Regions from separate parts of the Rubneribacter sp. genome, predicted to be linked through region 1. Evidence: predicted binding sites of a transcription regulator. Region 1 holds the regulator's gene; the other holds the start of a gene.
What was found. The regulator LexA, encoded in region 1, represses DNA repair genes until DNA is damaged. The targets are predictions, from matches to a motif close to CNAACANNTGTTNG.

Region 1 (6,815 bases):
CATGTCGAGCTGGCTCCCGTCGCTGCGCCGCCGAGGTTCGCCAGGGTTGCGTAGTCGCCGCTTTCAAGCATCGCTACGAGCTCGGGCAGCAGCAGGTAAACCGACACCGCGTTGAGCACGACGGCTATGGCGCACACCGCCATGGCAACGATGCTCGACCGCTTCAGCCGCGTTGTGGCCGAAAGCGTCTCGGCCGAGGTCTTCGCAAGCGCGCCCAGCTTCCTGTACGCGATGATCGCGCAAATCAAGCCGGCCGTCGACAGAAACACGCCTCCTATGAAAAGCGACACCGGGCCGAACACGCTTGCAAGCGCAACGAGCGTCTGGGCGGACTTGGCCTCTCCAAGGTTCCGCCCGTTCGGACGGGGTTCGCCCGGATCGCCGCCTCCGGATTGGCGCGTTTCGGGAGCCGGAGGCGGCTCGGGCGTCTCTTGTTTGCGATCAGTCATCTCATGTCCTTCACTGGTGCTCAATATCATGCATTTGAACTGGGGTTTTACAAACGAGGCTCTGAGAGCCGTTCTAAGGGCCTGTTTTGCCCTTCCGCGACTCCTAGGTCGTCGAAAACGACGTTTTGACAACCTCTCATGCCCGAGGCCTTTCGTTTTCGGCCAACTTGGCGCCTGCAAAGCGGAGGCGGTCCAAGCACACCTGCAATTCGGCGATATGGTACTCCAGAACGGTTTCCTGCGACTTGACGATGGAGAGGCGCTCGCCGCGCGTGGCGGAACCCCTCTTCTGAAGCCTCACGAAGTACTGGATGCCCTCGATGGACAGCCCGCTTTTCCTCAAAGCGTCAACGAGATGAAGCTGCTCCACGTCGTCGCGCGAGAAACGCCGGACTCCGCGCTTGGCCCGCGCCAGATTCGGAAAGAACCCGCACTTGTCGTAATAGCGGATCGTGAACGCGGAGATACCCGTCATGTCCGAAACATCCTTGATGCCCAGCCACGCGCCGCCCTCCGGCGCACAGGCGCCTTCGTCTGTCGACTTCTCGTCAGGCATTGCCCACTCTCCTATCATTGCATTAGAGTAACTCTAATTAGAGTTACTCTAATGCAATACGTTTCAAAAGGGGAGAAACGTGAAAGCCTCTCCTCGCTCAGAGGCTGACACCGCTGCTCCCAAACCCACCGGCACCGCGCTCCGTTGAAGAAAGATCCTCAACCTCCTCAAGCGTCATGCGGGGAACCTTCACCACGACAAGCTGCGCCACGCGGTCCCCCCGCCTCACCTCGAAGGCGTTGTCGGGATCGGTGTTGAGGAGAATGGCCTTGATCTCGCCTCGGTAGTTGGAATCTATCAAGCCGGGGGCGTTCACCAAGGACACGCCATGCTTGGCGGCCAGCCCGCTGCGCGGCAGCACGAGTCCGGCGTAGCCGGGAGGGATGGCCACCGCAACGCCGCATGGGACGAGCTTCCTCTCAAGCGGCCCCAGCACGCAGTCCTCGGTCGCCCGAAGATCGATCCCCGCGTCGCCCTCGTAAGCGTAGGAGGGCATGGGCAGGCCGTTATCCGTTCGAACCGCAGGTATCTTGATCTCATCCATGTCAGCGCAACCCCTCGAGCGCGGAGGCGAACTCCTCCACGTTTTGGAAATCCTTGTAGACGCTGGCGAACCTCACATAGGCGACGTCGTCGAGCTTCGCCAGGCGCACCAGCGCCATGTCCCCCAGCTCCTTCGAGCGGATCTCGCTTTTCGAAGCGTTGCGCAGCTCGGTTTCTATGCTGTCGATGAGCGAAGCGATCTGATCGGGTGATATGGGCCGCTTCGCACAGGCCATCAGCAGGCCGCGCATGAGCTTTTGACGATCATACGCCTCAGATGATCCATCCGCTTTGGTCACGAGCAAGGGGTTGTCCCCCAAACGCTCGTACGTGGTGAAGCGCCGGCCGCAATCCAGGCACTCGCGTCGGCGGCGGATGGCCGTACCGTCTTCCGACGGGCGGGAATCGACCACCTTGGATTCGGTGTTTCCGCAAGCAGGGCAACGCATAGAGGACAGCTCCTTCGGTTGACGTAGGCCAAGCCTAACATACCAGATATAGTGCCTCAATCGAAATGCCGCTTCCCTGCAAGAAAAACCCACCGACACGCGCCTTGACGCCGCCGCCTACAGCCCGAAGACTGCGCTCGCCATCGCCAGGGCAACAAACGCGAAGCCAGTCACAACGGCTTGGCTGACGGGAACACGGTCGAAAGCCTTGCCGCGCGCGGTGCCATAAGCCAGGCTCTGGAGGGTTTCGCTCGACAGACGCCTCCCAGACGTCGGCGTCGCGGCGCCCTCAAGCCTCTTTCGCCCGCAGGCGTTCGTGGGGAAATCGATGACGATCCCCTTCGGAGCGAGCCCGTGCGTAAGCCCCGGATCCAGCGCCGACGTGCCGTCCACAGGGCACCGCAGATCGAAATTCCTCATTTTTTGCCTCCTTGGCCTTGCGTAGAACCTATGTTCGCGTATATAATAGAGCGAACATAGGTTCATGTCAATAGAAAAATTGAACATATGTACGACCCGAGGAAAGGAAGGGCCATGACGGGAAAAGTGACGAAACGCCAGCGAGCCGTGCTCGACTGCATCGAAGAGTGCATCCGGGAGAAAGGGTACGGCCCGACGGTGCGCGAGGTCTGCCAAAGCCTGGGGCTCTCCTCCCCCTCCACTGTGCACGTCCACCTCAAAGCCCTTGAGGAGAAGGGCCTCATCAAGCGCGACCCGCTCAAGTCGCGCTCCATCGCCCTCACCTATCCGCTCGAGGACGCCTCTGCGGCGTCGAACATCGTGCAGCCCAGCTTCGGCAAGATCGTGAACGTTCCGCTCGTCGGCAACGTTGCCGCTGGCACTCCCATCCTGGCCGAGGAGAACATCACCGACACGCTGTCGCTTCCTACCGACATCGTGGGCGACTCCCCCTCTTTCCTGCTGTCGGTGCGCGGTGAGAGCATGATAGAGGCGGGCATCAACGACGGCGACTACGTCGTGGTCAAGGAGCAGCCTGTCGCCAACAACGGCGACATCGTGGTGGCCATTATCGACGACGGCGCCACGGTCAAGCGCTTCTACAAGGAAAGCGACCACATCCGCCTGCAGCCCGAGAACTCCTCCATGGATCCCATCATCACAACCGATTGCTCCATCGCGGGCAAGGTGGTGGCGGTGTTTCGCCGCCTGTAGGGTCTGCGCGCCCGCCCTTTAGGCGCTCGCGATCCGCGCACCCATACGGGACGGAGGTGCCTGAAGCGCAGCGCCGCCCTCCGCCATCGAGGCAGAGCGGAGGGCGGCGCGCAGGGAAGAGCGTTTCGCCTATTCGCCCCCAACTGCAAACCGACGGAACATCCCGGCGTAGGAGGGCGAAGCCAGCATGGTGATACGCGTCCCGCCCTCTTCGTGTGCCTCGGATAGGATACGGCAGCGCTCGTGCGCCACCGACACAAGGTCGCCGCGCTCGTACGGAACAAGAACCTCGAGGCGCTCGTCGTGCGCCGAGGCGATGCGCGCGATGTGATCGACGAGAGCCTCTATGCCCTCCCCTGTGGCCGCCGACACGATTTGCGCCTGAGCATGACGCGACTCGATGGCGCCCGCATCCTCGGCGCTGACCAGATCGCATTTGTTGAACACGAGCACGCGGCGCAGGTCCTGGGCACCAATCTGCTCGAGCACGTCCTCGACAGCGGCTATCTGGGCCTCACGCTCCTCAGACGACGCATCCACCACGTGCAGCACAAGATCGGCACCTGTGATCTCGTCGAGCGTGGACTTGAACGCCTCCACAAGCGTGGTGGGCAGCTTCTGGATGAAACCGACCGTATCGGTTATGGTTATCTCGCGTCCTTCGGGCAGCTCGAACCTGCGCGTGGTGGAGTCGAGCGTGGCGAACAGCTTATCGTAGGCCAGGACGTCGGCCCCGGTCAGACGATTGAGCAGGCTCGACTTGCCGGCGTTCGTGTAGCCGGCCAGCGCCACTTTGAACATGCCGCTTTCGTAGCGACTCTCGCGCTGCACGGCGCGCACCTCAGCCAGGTGCTTGAGCTCGCGCTTGATGGACGTGATGCGCTTGCGCACCATGCGACGGTCCACCTCCAGCTGGCTCTCACCTTCGCCGAAGCGCGACCCCACGCCGCCGCCCATGCGGTTGGAGGCAAGGTGCGCCCACATGCCGCGCAAGCGCGGCAGCAGGTACTCGTTTTGGGCGAGCCGCACCTGCAGCCGCCCCTCGCGACTGGTGGCGTGCAGCGCGAAGATGTCCAGGATGAGCGCCGTGCGGTCGATGACCTTCACGTCCTTGCCCACCGTCTTCTCGAGGTTCGCCTGCTGCGACGGGGTGAGCTCGTCGTCGAACACCACGAGGTCGGCGGCGTGAGCGCGCGCAAGCTCGGCCACCTCCTCCGCCTTGCCGGTTCCGATGAAGGTTTTGGGGTTGGGCGCCTCAAGCCGCTGGGACGTTGTCGCCACCACGTCGGCACCGGCGGTGTCCGCCAAGCGCTCAAGCTCGGCCAAGGAGGAAGCGAGCGGCCATTTCGCCCCCGGACGTTCGACGCCCACGAGCACCGCGCGCTCCCTGCGCTGCTCGGACAAAGCGGCCGCGCCGCGCGAGATGGCGGATTCAAATTCGGACATAAGGCGATCCTTTCCCGTAAAGCGCGTGCGCAATCAGCATCGCGCAGGTTCTCCGAGCGCATCCAGGGCTCGCTCGACAAGCGCCTCCACGTCGCCGTCGTTCGCATCCACCCACCGGATGCGCCTATCCTTGCGAAACCAGGTGCGCTGCCTCTTCGCGTAGCGCCGCGTGGCCACCTTGACGCGATCGACGGCCTCAGCGAGCGTCGATCGCCCCTCGATCGCGTCCGCGATCTCCTTGTAGCCGATGGCCTGCGGCGCGGTGACCCCCTCTCGGAAACCCTGCGCAAGCAGCCCCCGCACCTCCCCCACCAATCCGGCCTCCACCATGGCGTCCACTCGCGCGTCGATGCGCGCCCGCAGCACGTCGGGATCAACCGCCAGCCCCACGAACGCTGCGGGGACCGCCTGGGGGATCGACGCAAGCCGTGCGCGCTGCGCGGCGTAGGACCCCCCGTCCTCCAACAGCTCGAACGCGCGGATCACGCGCTTCACGTCGGCTGGCGGGATGAGGGCCGCGCTCGCCGGGTCGCGCGCGTCAAGCAGGCGCCAGAGCGCTTCGACGCCCTCGTCCTTGGCGAGACGCTCGTAGCGCTCCCGCACCGGGTTGCCAACCTGGTCGCCTTTGGGAAACTCGTAGCCGTCGATGGCGGCGCGCACGTAGAAGCCGGTCCCTCCGCACAGGATGCAGCGCGCCCCGCGCGCGTCTATCTCGCGAAACCGCTCCCTCGCAAACGCCTGGAACAAAGCCGCCGAAAACGGCTCGCCGGGATCGACCAGGTCGAACCCGTGATGGGGCACTTTGCGCTCATCGACGGGAAGCTTGCCGGTGCCGATGTCCATGCCCCGGTAGATCTGCATGGAGTCGGCGCTCACCACCTCTCCCCCAAGCCTCAGGGCAAGGGCCTGCGCAAGCTCGGTCTTCCCCGAAGCCGTGGGCCCCACGACGCAGATGACAGGCGAGCCCAGCTCAAGCACCATCCACAACCTCGCCGGAAAGGTACCAGGTCTTCGCCTCGTCCACCCGCACGCGCACGATGCTGCCCGCCAGCTCCTCGGCCGATCGTCCGGCGGGAAGGGGGGCGTGCACAGTCTGGTTCTTGGGGCTTTTGCCGGACAGCAGCAGGGCGTCGCGCTTCGAGGCGCCCTCCACCAGCACGTCGACGATGGACCCCTTGTCGCGCTGGTTCGCCTCGAACGCACGCTTCTGCACCATGTCGACCAGGCGGTCGAACCGGCTCTGGACCACCTCGTGCGGAGTCTGATCCTCCATGGAGGCAGCCGGCGTGCCCTCGCGCTTGGAGTAGATGAACGTGAACACCTGATGGTAGCCCACTTCGTCGATCAAGCGGCACGTGTCCTCGAAGTCCTTGGCCGTCTCACCGGGAAAGCCCACGATGACGTCGGTGGACAGCGCGACATCCGGACACGCCTCGCGCAGCTTCCGCACAAGCCCCAGGTAGTGCGCGCGCGTGTAGCGGCGGTTCATAGCGGCCAGCACCGTGTCGGAACCCGACTGAACAGGCAGGTGCAGCGCCGGCATGAGCGAGCGCAGCGTGCCGAACTTCCCTATCACCTCGTCGGTGAGGTCCTTCGGGTGGCTTGTGGCGAACCGCAAACGCTCGATGCCCGTGGCGTCCAAGGCGTCGAGGACAGCGGCGAAGCGCGGGGCCCCGTACAGATCGCGCCCGTAAGAGTTCACGTTCTGGCCCAAAAGCGTGATCTCCTTCACGCCGGCCGCCACATAACGCTCGGCCTCCGCGACGATGTCCTCAAGCGGCCTCGATTTCTCGCGGCCGCGCACATAGGGCACGATGCAGTAGGAGCAGAAGTTGTTGCAGCCGATGGTGATGGGCAGCCACGCCGCCCAATGATGCTCGCGCGCCGTGGGAAGCTCGGTGGGAAAAGACGAGGCGGCGTCGAGCACCTCCACCTGATGCCCGCCCTCCGCAATGGCCGCCTCCAGCAAACGCGGCAGGGAGGCCAGGTTGTGGGTGCCGAACACCACGTCAAGGTGCCTCAGCTCCTCGACGAGCTTCTCCCCGTCGCGCTGCCCGATGCAGCCGCCCACAGCCACGATGCGCTTCGAAAGGGGCGAACCCGCGCGCAGGGGCACGTTTTTGAGCGAAGCCACCTGGCCGTACAGGCGCGTGTCGGCCGCCTCGCGCACGCAGCAGGTCATGAACGCCACAACGTCGG
Region 2 (6,815 bases), on a different contig from region 1:
CGTCCGCGTCGTCCTATCTTCCGACTTCGGTGATTTCTCGCCAAAAACGGGCTTCCTCTCTGCTGAGCCGGGGTCGACTCAGGCCGGGCCGGCCTGCCGGGCCCACCCGTCGGACAAGGCCCCGCTCGGCGGGCGGGGAGGGCCTCGCCCGCCAGGCGGCTAGGGCCTCACCCGGCGCCCGACGAGGGGAGGCTCGGTCCGGGGTTCGGCAGACGCCGGTTCGCGTCAATCATGGTTTAACAAAGAGAGCTCTCTGCTCGAGTTCGAACGACGTGCTCGGCTCCGGTGGGCGCTCGGCCTTTGGCCTACCACAGGCCGAGCGCGTGCTGCATCCCCAGGCTGACGGCGGCGATGGCAACCCAGCAGGCAAACCCCATGAGGATGGGCTTGCCGCCTGACTTCACCAGGCGCACGACGTCGGTGTTCAGGCCGATGGCGGCCATGGCCATGACGATGAGGAACTTCGAGAGCGTCTTGAGCGGCTCGAACAGCGCCGGATCGACGCTGGCCGCCGCGGCGACGGTGGTGACGATGGACGCCGCCAGAAACAGCACGATGAACAAGGGCAGCGCGCGACGCAGGCTGAAGTTGCCCAGCTTGCCGGCGGGCTTGACCACGCTGCGCTCCCGGGCTTCGAGCGCTGCCGGATCGCGCTCTTCCCGCCGCGCCATCCAAACGCCCAGCGCGAGCGTGATGGGGATGATGGCGAGCGTGCGGGTGAGCTTCACGATGGTGGCGTGGTCGAGCGCGCTGGATCCCGGATGCATGCCGTCCCAGGCCGCCGCAGCGGCCGTCACCGACGAGGTGTCGTTCACCGCGGTGCCGGCGAACAGGCCGAAGCCCTCGTTGGACATGCCGAGCGCTCCGCCGAGCGAGGGAAAGACGAGGGCAGCCAGCACGTTGAACAGGAAGATGACCGAGATGGCTTGGGCCACGTCCTCGTCCTTGGCCTTGATGACCGGCGCGGTGGCCGCGATGGCCGAGCCGCCGCAGATGGACGAGCCCACGCCGATGAGCGTGGATATGCCCGCCGGCATGCGCAGCAGCTTGCTCAGCACGTAGGCCGTGATGAGCGCCGTGGCGATGGTGGAGCAGATGATGGGCAGCGACGTGAGGCCCACCTGGGCGATTTGCGCGAGGTTCAGCCCGAAGCCCAGCAGCACGACGGCCGCTTGGAGCACTTTCTTGCCGGTGAACGCGATGCCGGGCTGCGTGCGGCGGCGCGCGGGCTGCTTCCACGCCACGGCGATGGCCATGCCCGCCAAGATGGCGAACACCGGCCCTCCGACGATGGGGAGCGCCTGCCCGAGCAGCCAGCAGGGCGCGGCGATGGCAAGGCAGGCGCCCAAACCGGGCGCGAGCGTGCGGATCTGTTCCACGAAGCCTTCCTTTCGGCTTTGACAATGGGCGACTTTGGCGAAGGTGATTCTACCGCGCCCGACGGTTGACGGAAGGGAAAAGTCTTCCCGGCCCGAAAATACTTCGCATCGTGGGTCGGGGGGGCTTGAGCCGCCGGCGCCGGGAGTTGCCGGCGCCGGCGACAGCGTCGGTCGCGGCTGCCGGGGGCGGTGGGTTGACGAACTGACGGCAGACATATCGAAAAAATGGGGTCCCGGATTCCTTGCCGTTACAGGGGGAGGGGGCGCGAACGGCGCTCGTGGACCCTGGTTTGAGGTCCCGGACGCAAAGGCAAGGCCGAAGCGAGCGCGAGGAGAGAGCAAAGAGGGAAGCAAGAGCCGGGAGGGAGCAAGAGCCGAAGGCGGCGAAAGCCGGGAGGCGCAGGGGCGCAGACGGGAGCCGCAGGCAAGGGTTGCGGACGGGAGTCGTAGGAGGGAGCCGCAGGCAAGGGTTCGGGCGTGAACTACAGGCAGGAGCCGCAGGTGGGAGTTGCAGACGGGAACCGCAGGCAAAAGCAGGGGCAAGCCGCAAGCGGGGCTGCGGGCAAAAGCCCTCGAGCGGACGGCTCGTCATCCTCCGCAACAGATTGTTAACGAACATCTGTTCATGTCATTGTGATTGTGCTACACTGGGTGCCTCGCATTCGGGAAGGGAGCACGCGTGGCGCATCTGTCAAATATCGAAGGCATCGAGATGGAGGGCAAGCTGCCGGAGGTGCGGCTGGCCACGACGCCGTTCAAGGTGGTGTCGCCGTTCGAGATGTCGGGCGACCAGCCCCAGGCGGTGGAAAAGCTGGCGTGCGGGGTTGAGGAGGGTCTGCGCTACCAGACGCTTCTGGGCGTGACCGGCTCGGGCAAGACGTTCACCATGGCGAAGACCATCGAGGCCGTGCAGAAGCCCACGCTGGTCATGGCGCCGAACAAGACGCTCGCGGCCCAGCTGGCAAGCGAGCTCAAAGAGTTCTTTCCGGACAACTCGGTGGTGTACTTCGTCTCCTATTACGACTATTACCAGCCCGAGGCGTACGTTCCCTCGTCGGACACCTTCATCGAGAAGGACGCCTCCATCAACGAGGAGGTGGAGAAGCTGCGGCACGCGGCCACTTCGGCGCTTTTGTCGCGACAGGACTGCATCGTGGTGGCCAGCGTGTCGTGCATCTACGGCATCGGCAGCCCGATGGACTACGCGGGCATGGCCGTGTTCGTGGACAAGCAGAAGGAGATGGACCGCGACCAGGTCATCCACGAGCTTATTGACATCCAGTACGATCGCAACGACTACGAGCTCAAACGCGGCACTTTCCGCGTGCGGGGCGACTCGCTCGACGTGTTCCCGCCGTACGCCGACAACCCGGTGCGCGTTGATTTCTGGGGCGAGGAGATAGAGGCCATCACGGAGATCGATCACGTCACAGGCGAGGTGCTGAACGAATACGAGGCGCTGCCCATCTGGCCGGCGTCGCACTACGTGACGGCGCGCCCGAAGATGGACCGGGCGCTCGGCACCATCCGCGACGAGCTGCGCGAGCGCCTGCAGCAGTTCAAGGCCGAGGGCAAGCTGCTCGAAGCGCAGCGTTTGGAGATGCGCGTGAACTACGATCTGGAGATGCTGGAGACAATGGGCTTCTGCTCTGGCATCGAGAACTACTCGCGACACCTGGACGGTCGCGAGCCGGGCGAGCCGCCCTACACGCTCATCGACTATTTTCCGAAAGACTTTCTGTGCATCATCGACGAGAGCCACGTGACCGTGCCGCAGATCCGCGGCATGCACGAAGGCGACCGCTCGCGCAAGATCACGCTCGCCGAGCATGGGTTCCGGCTGCCCAGCTGCCTGGACAACCGCCCTTTGCGCTTCGACGAGTTCGAGGCGCGCGTGCCGCAGTTTGTCTACGTGTCGGCCACGCCGGGCGACTACGAGCTGAAAGTCACCCAGCAGCAGGTGGAGCAGATCATCCGCCCAACCGGCCTGCTCGACCCGGAGATCATCGTGCGCGGAAGCGCCTCGCAGATAGACGACATCATAGACGAGGCTAAGGAGCGCGCCGTCCGCGACGAGCGCGTGCTCATCACCACGCTCACGAAGAAGATGGCCGAGGATCTGACCGACCATCTGCTAGACCAGGGCGTGAAGGCGCGCTACATGCACTCGGACATCGCGACGCTCGAACGCGTGGAGATCCTGCGCGATTTGCGCAAGGGCGAGTTCGACGTGCTGGTGGGCATCAACCTTCTGCGCGAGGGCTTGGACTTGCCGGAGGTGTCGCTTGTGGCCATCCTCGATGCGGACAAGGAAGGGTTTTTGCGCAACCACCGCTCGCTCATTCAGACCATCGGACGTGCAGCCCGCAACGTGTCGGGCCAGGTCATCATGTACGCGGACAAAACCACCGACTCCATGGACCGGGCCATTGCCGAGACGCGCCGCCGCCGCGCCATCCAGATGGCTTACAACGAGGAGCACGGCATAGAGCCGCAGACCATCCGCAAGGCCATCAACGACATCATCGGCTACGTGACCGACGAGATGGGCAGCACCACCGCCGAGCAGGTGAACAAGGAGCTTGCGGAGCTTTCGCGCGAGGAGGTGCTGCGCATCATATCGTCCATGGAAGACGAGATGGCCGCCGCGTCGCAGAACATGGACTTCGAAGAGGCCGCCCGCCTGCGCGACCAGGTGGTCAAGCTGCGCACGCAGGTGGAGGGGTCGAGCGAGGAAGACGTGCTGAAGGACCTCAAGAAAAGCGCCCGCAAAGGCAGCGCCTTCGGCAACCGCAAGAACGCCGCCTACGGCAGCGCGCGCCGGTCGTAGGCGACGGGGTGCAGATTAGGGACCGGTTAGGGCTGGGGATAGTGCGGGTGGGTTAACCAACTGGATGCGGACGGTGTTGTTCGCAGCTAGTCGCACTCGGTTTTCTTGGCTCCTTCGATGCTCTTGGGCGCCTCGCGGTCGAGCGCGCGGATGCTCTTCGGCAGGTAGATGACCGCGCCAAGGGCCAGGCACGCCAGGCCGTCCACCACGAAAAACGGCGCGATGCCGATGGTTTCCGCCAGCGCGCCGCCAAGCGCGATGCCGATGGGCGAGGCGAACGAGATGAGCGCGGTGGTAAGCCCCATGGCGCGTCCCATCTTCTCCTCGGGTACGTTGCGCTGAACGAGCGTGATCATGGGGCCGTTGTACCATGCGCACGCCACTGCCATGATACCGCACAGCGCCACGAAGGCCGGGAAGGCGGTGGGTGGCAGAAACCCGCAGGCCGTGGTCGCCGCCCCCACGATGAGCGTGGCTATGGCGATGAGGCGCGCGAGCTTCTTTCCGCCTCCGGAGACCATGAGGATGCCCGATCCCGCTATCATGCCGATGCCGAACACGGCCTCGGCAAGCGCTGCCATGTAGCCGTCGCCGTTGAAGTGGTCGTAGGTCATGAGCGGGTAGATGGAGCTCAAGGGCGCGAAGATGATCATGCCGAGCATGATGCCGCAAAGCAACATGAGCAGCCCGCGGTTCGCGGCCACGGCGCGCCAACCGTCGCGCAGGTTGGCGACGACGTGCTGCCCTTCGGCGGCCTTGTCGCGTACGGTGGGGATTTTCGCCAGGGCAAGCCCCGCCACGGCGACGAGCGCGCCGAAGAAGTCGAGGAACATGACCGAGTGGAACCCGATGGCGGTGTAGAGCAGGATGCCGAACGCCGGCGCGCCGATGGAGGCCATGCTCATGAGCAGCTGGTCGAGCGTGTTGATGCGCAGCAGGTGCCTCTCGGGCACGAGCAGGGGCATCGATGCCATCATAGCCGGGCTGTGAAGCGCCTGGCCCGCGCTGCGCGCCACCACGAGCACCACGAGCAAACCGAGCGTGACCTGTCCGAACAAGATGATGATGCCAAGCGCCAGGGAAACCAGCCCCACGCCCAAATCGGCGGCGATCATGATGAGCTTGCGGTTGTGCTTGTCGGCGAAGGCCCCGCCGAACGGCGCGATGATGCCCATGGGGAGATAGGCGCACACGCTCATGGCGGCCAGCGCCAGCGCGCTGTTCGTGGTCTCGGTGACGTACCAGACGGCCGCGTAGCCGGCGGCGTAGCTGGTCACCATGGAGACGGCTTGGCCGGCCCAGATGATGACGATGGTGGCGAGCCACCGCTTCGGCAGCGGCGTGCCTGCGGCGCTCAAAGGCGTAGGATGGTCGGTCATGGGAACTCTCCTTGCTGTGCAGATGGTCGAACGCATCCCAGCGTGCGGTAGCGGCGGCGGTTGCGCCACCTATTCTGGTTGGAAGCGCGGCTGGGACGAGGGAAACCGCGCGTTGCGCGGCGCGCGCAGACGCGCGATGAGGAAAGCGGATCGCGAGGCGACTGCTAAAAGCGCGGTTGCAGCTGTCCGGCCACGTGAAACAGAGCTCCTTGAGATCGGGTGCATGAGGCTTTTAGTGTAGCATAGTTGGTTGCGCTTCAAGCATGATCCGGCAGGCGGATAGGCGTCTTTCTGCCAAACCACCGTTGACGAGAGCCCGCGTTCGCCGAGTCTCGGGCCGAGCTTCCCCTGACCGGGTGCTTCGAGGGTCCTCTATGGTTCGGCGCTTCGGAAAGCCCCGCTCAACGGGTTGGACCTTCCGGGGCGCCGGCGGGGCTTCGCGTGGCGGGCTGGCCCGGTTCGCGCCGACGGGGGTTTAACAGAGAGAAAGGTCTCCGATGGCGAGAAATCACCGAAGTCGGAAGACAATTGCTCGATTGTCTTTAGCTGCGACAAGAAACGCCTGATCGGCGATCTTGCAGTGCCCCCAAAAAGACTGCAAGGGCCGTCCGATCTTCCGATTTCGGTGATTTCTCGCCATCGGAGACCGATTTCCGGACCCAATGCGGGAAGGGGAAGGGGAAGGGGAGCTCTCGGTGGCTCTCTTGGGGCGGGGTCCTACGAGGGGCAAGCTTGCTTGGGGCGGGGTCCTACGAGGGGCGGGTTCTCTTGGGGCGGGGTCCTTGCGAAAGGAGGGCTTGCTTGGGGCAGAGTCTTACGAGGGGTTCCCCTGTCGCAGAGGCCGGCGCGGCGTCCGCTTGCGTCGGGTGAGGCACGTTTCGCCTGCGACACCTACGGCAGCTCGGGAAGGCGCAGGTTGAGGTCCACGGCGGTGGGGATGCCGGCCACGCGGCCTGTGTTCGTGTACTGCCAGTAGGCGAAGTCGAACTGCGCGCTGGGCGCGGTAACGTCGTACTCGGCGAACCACACGGGCCGCTCGCCGAGCGCCGCGCGGTCGTAGCGCGCCATATCGCCTTTGTTGCCGTAGACCATGGTTTGGTAGCCTGCGGCTTCAAGGCGCTCGCAGAATGCTGCGGCGCAGGCGGCGAGCGTCTGCCGGTCCAGGCTGTTCGCGCGGCCGTTCGCGTCCGAGACGGGTTCGTGGTCGAACACCACCGGCAGCTCCAA

Region 2: the regulator LexA is predicted to act here: its motif matches at 1,992-2,005, upstream of uvrB (excinuclease ABC subunit UvrB).

Annotation. Positions count from the first base shown of each region.
Region 1 is NZ_CBDTNW010000145.1:28,627-35,441, forward strand. It holds gene ACWKY3_RS10625 (hypothetical protein) at 1-449, opposite strand, end outside; gene ACWKY3_RS10630 (MerR family transcriptional regulator) at 586-1,005, opposite strand; gene dut (dUTP diphosphatase) at 1,103-1,549, opposite strand; gene nrdR (transcriptional regulator NrdR) at 1,551-1,997, opposite strand; gene ACWKY3_RS10645 (hypothetical protein) at 2,115-2,417, opposite strand; gene lexA (transcriptional repressor LexA) at 2,532-3,170, shown strand; gene hflX (GTPase HflX) at 3,300-4,616, opposite strand; gene miaA (tRNA (adenosine(37)-N6)-dimethylallyltransferase MiaA) at 4,650-5,597, opposite strand; gene miaB (tRNA (N6-isopentenyl adenosine(37)-C2)-methylthiotransferase MiaB) at 5,587-6,815, opposite strand, start outside.
Region 2 is NZ_CBDTNW010000025.1:3,778-10,592, reverse strand. It holds gene ACWKY3_RS01440 (YeiH family protein) at 306-1,379, opposite strand; gene uvrB (excinuclease ABC subunit UvrB) at 2,059-4,209, shown strand; gene ACWKY3_RS01430 (MFS transporter) at 4,296-5,588, opposite strand; gene ACWKY3_RS01425 (glycoside hydrolase family 25 protein) at 6,480-6,815, opposite strand, start outside.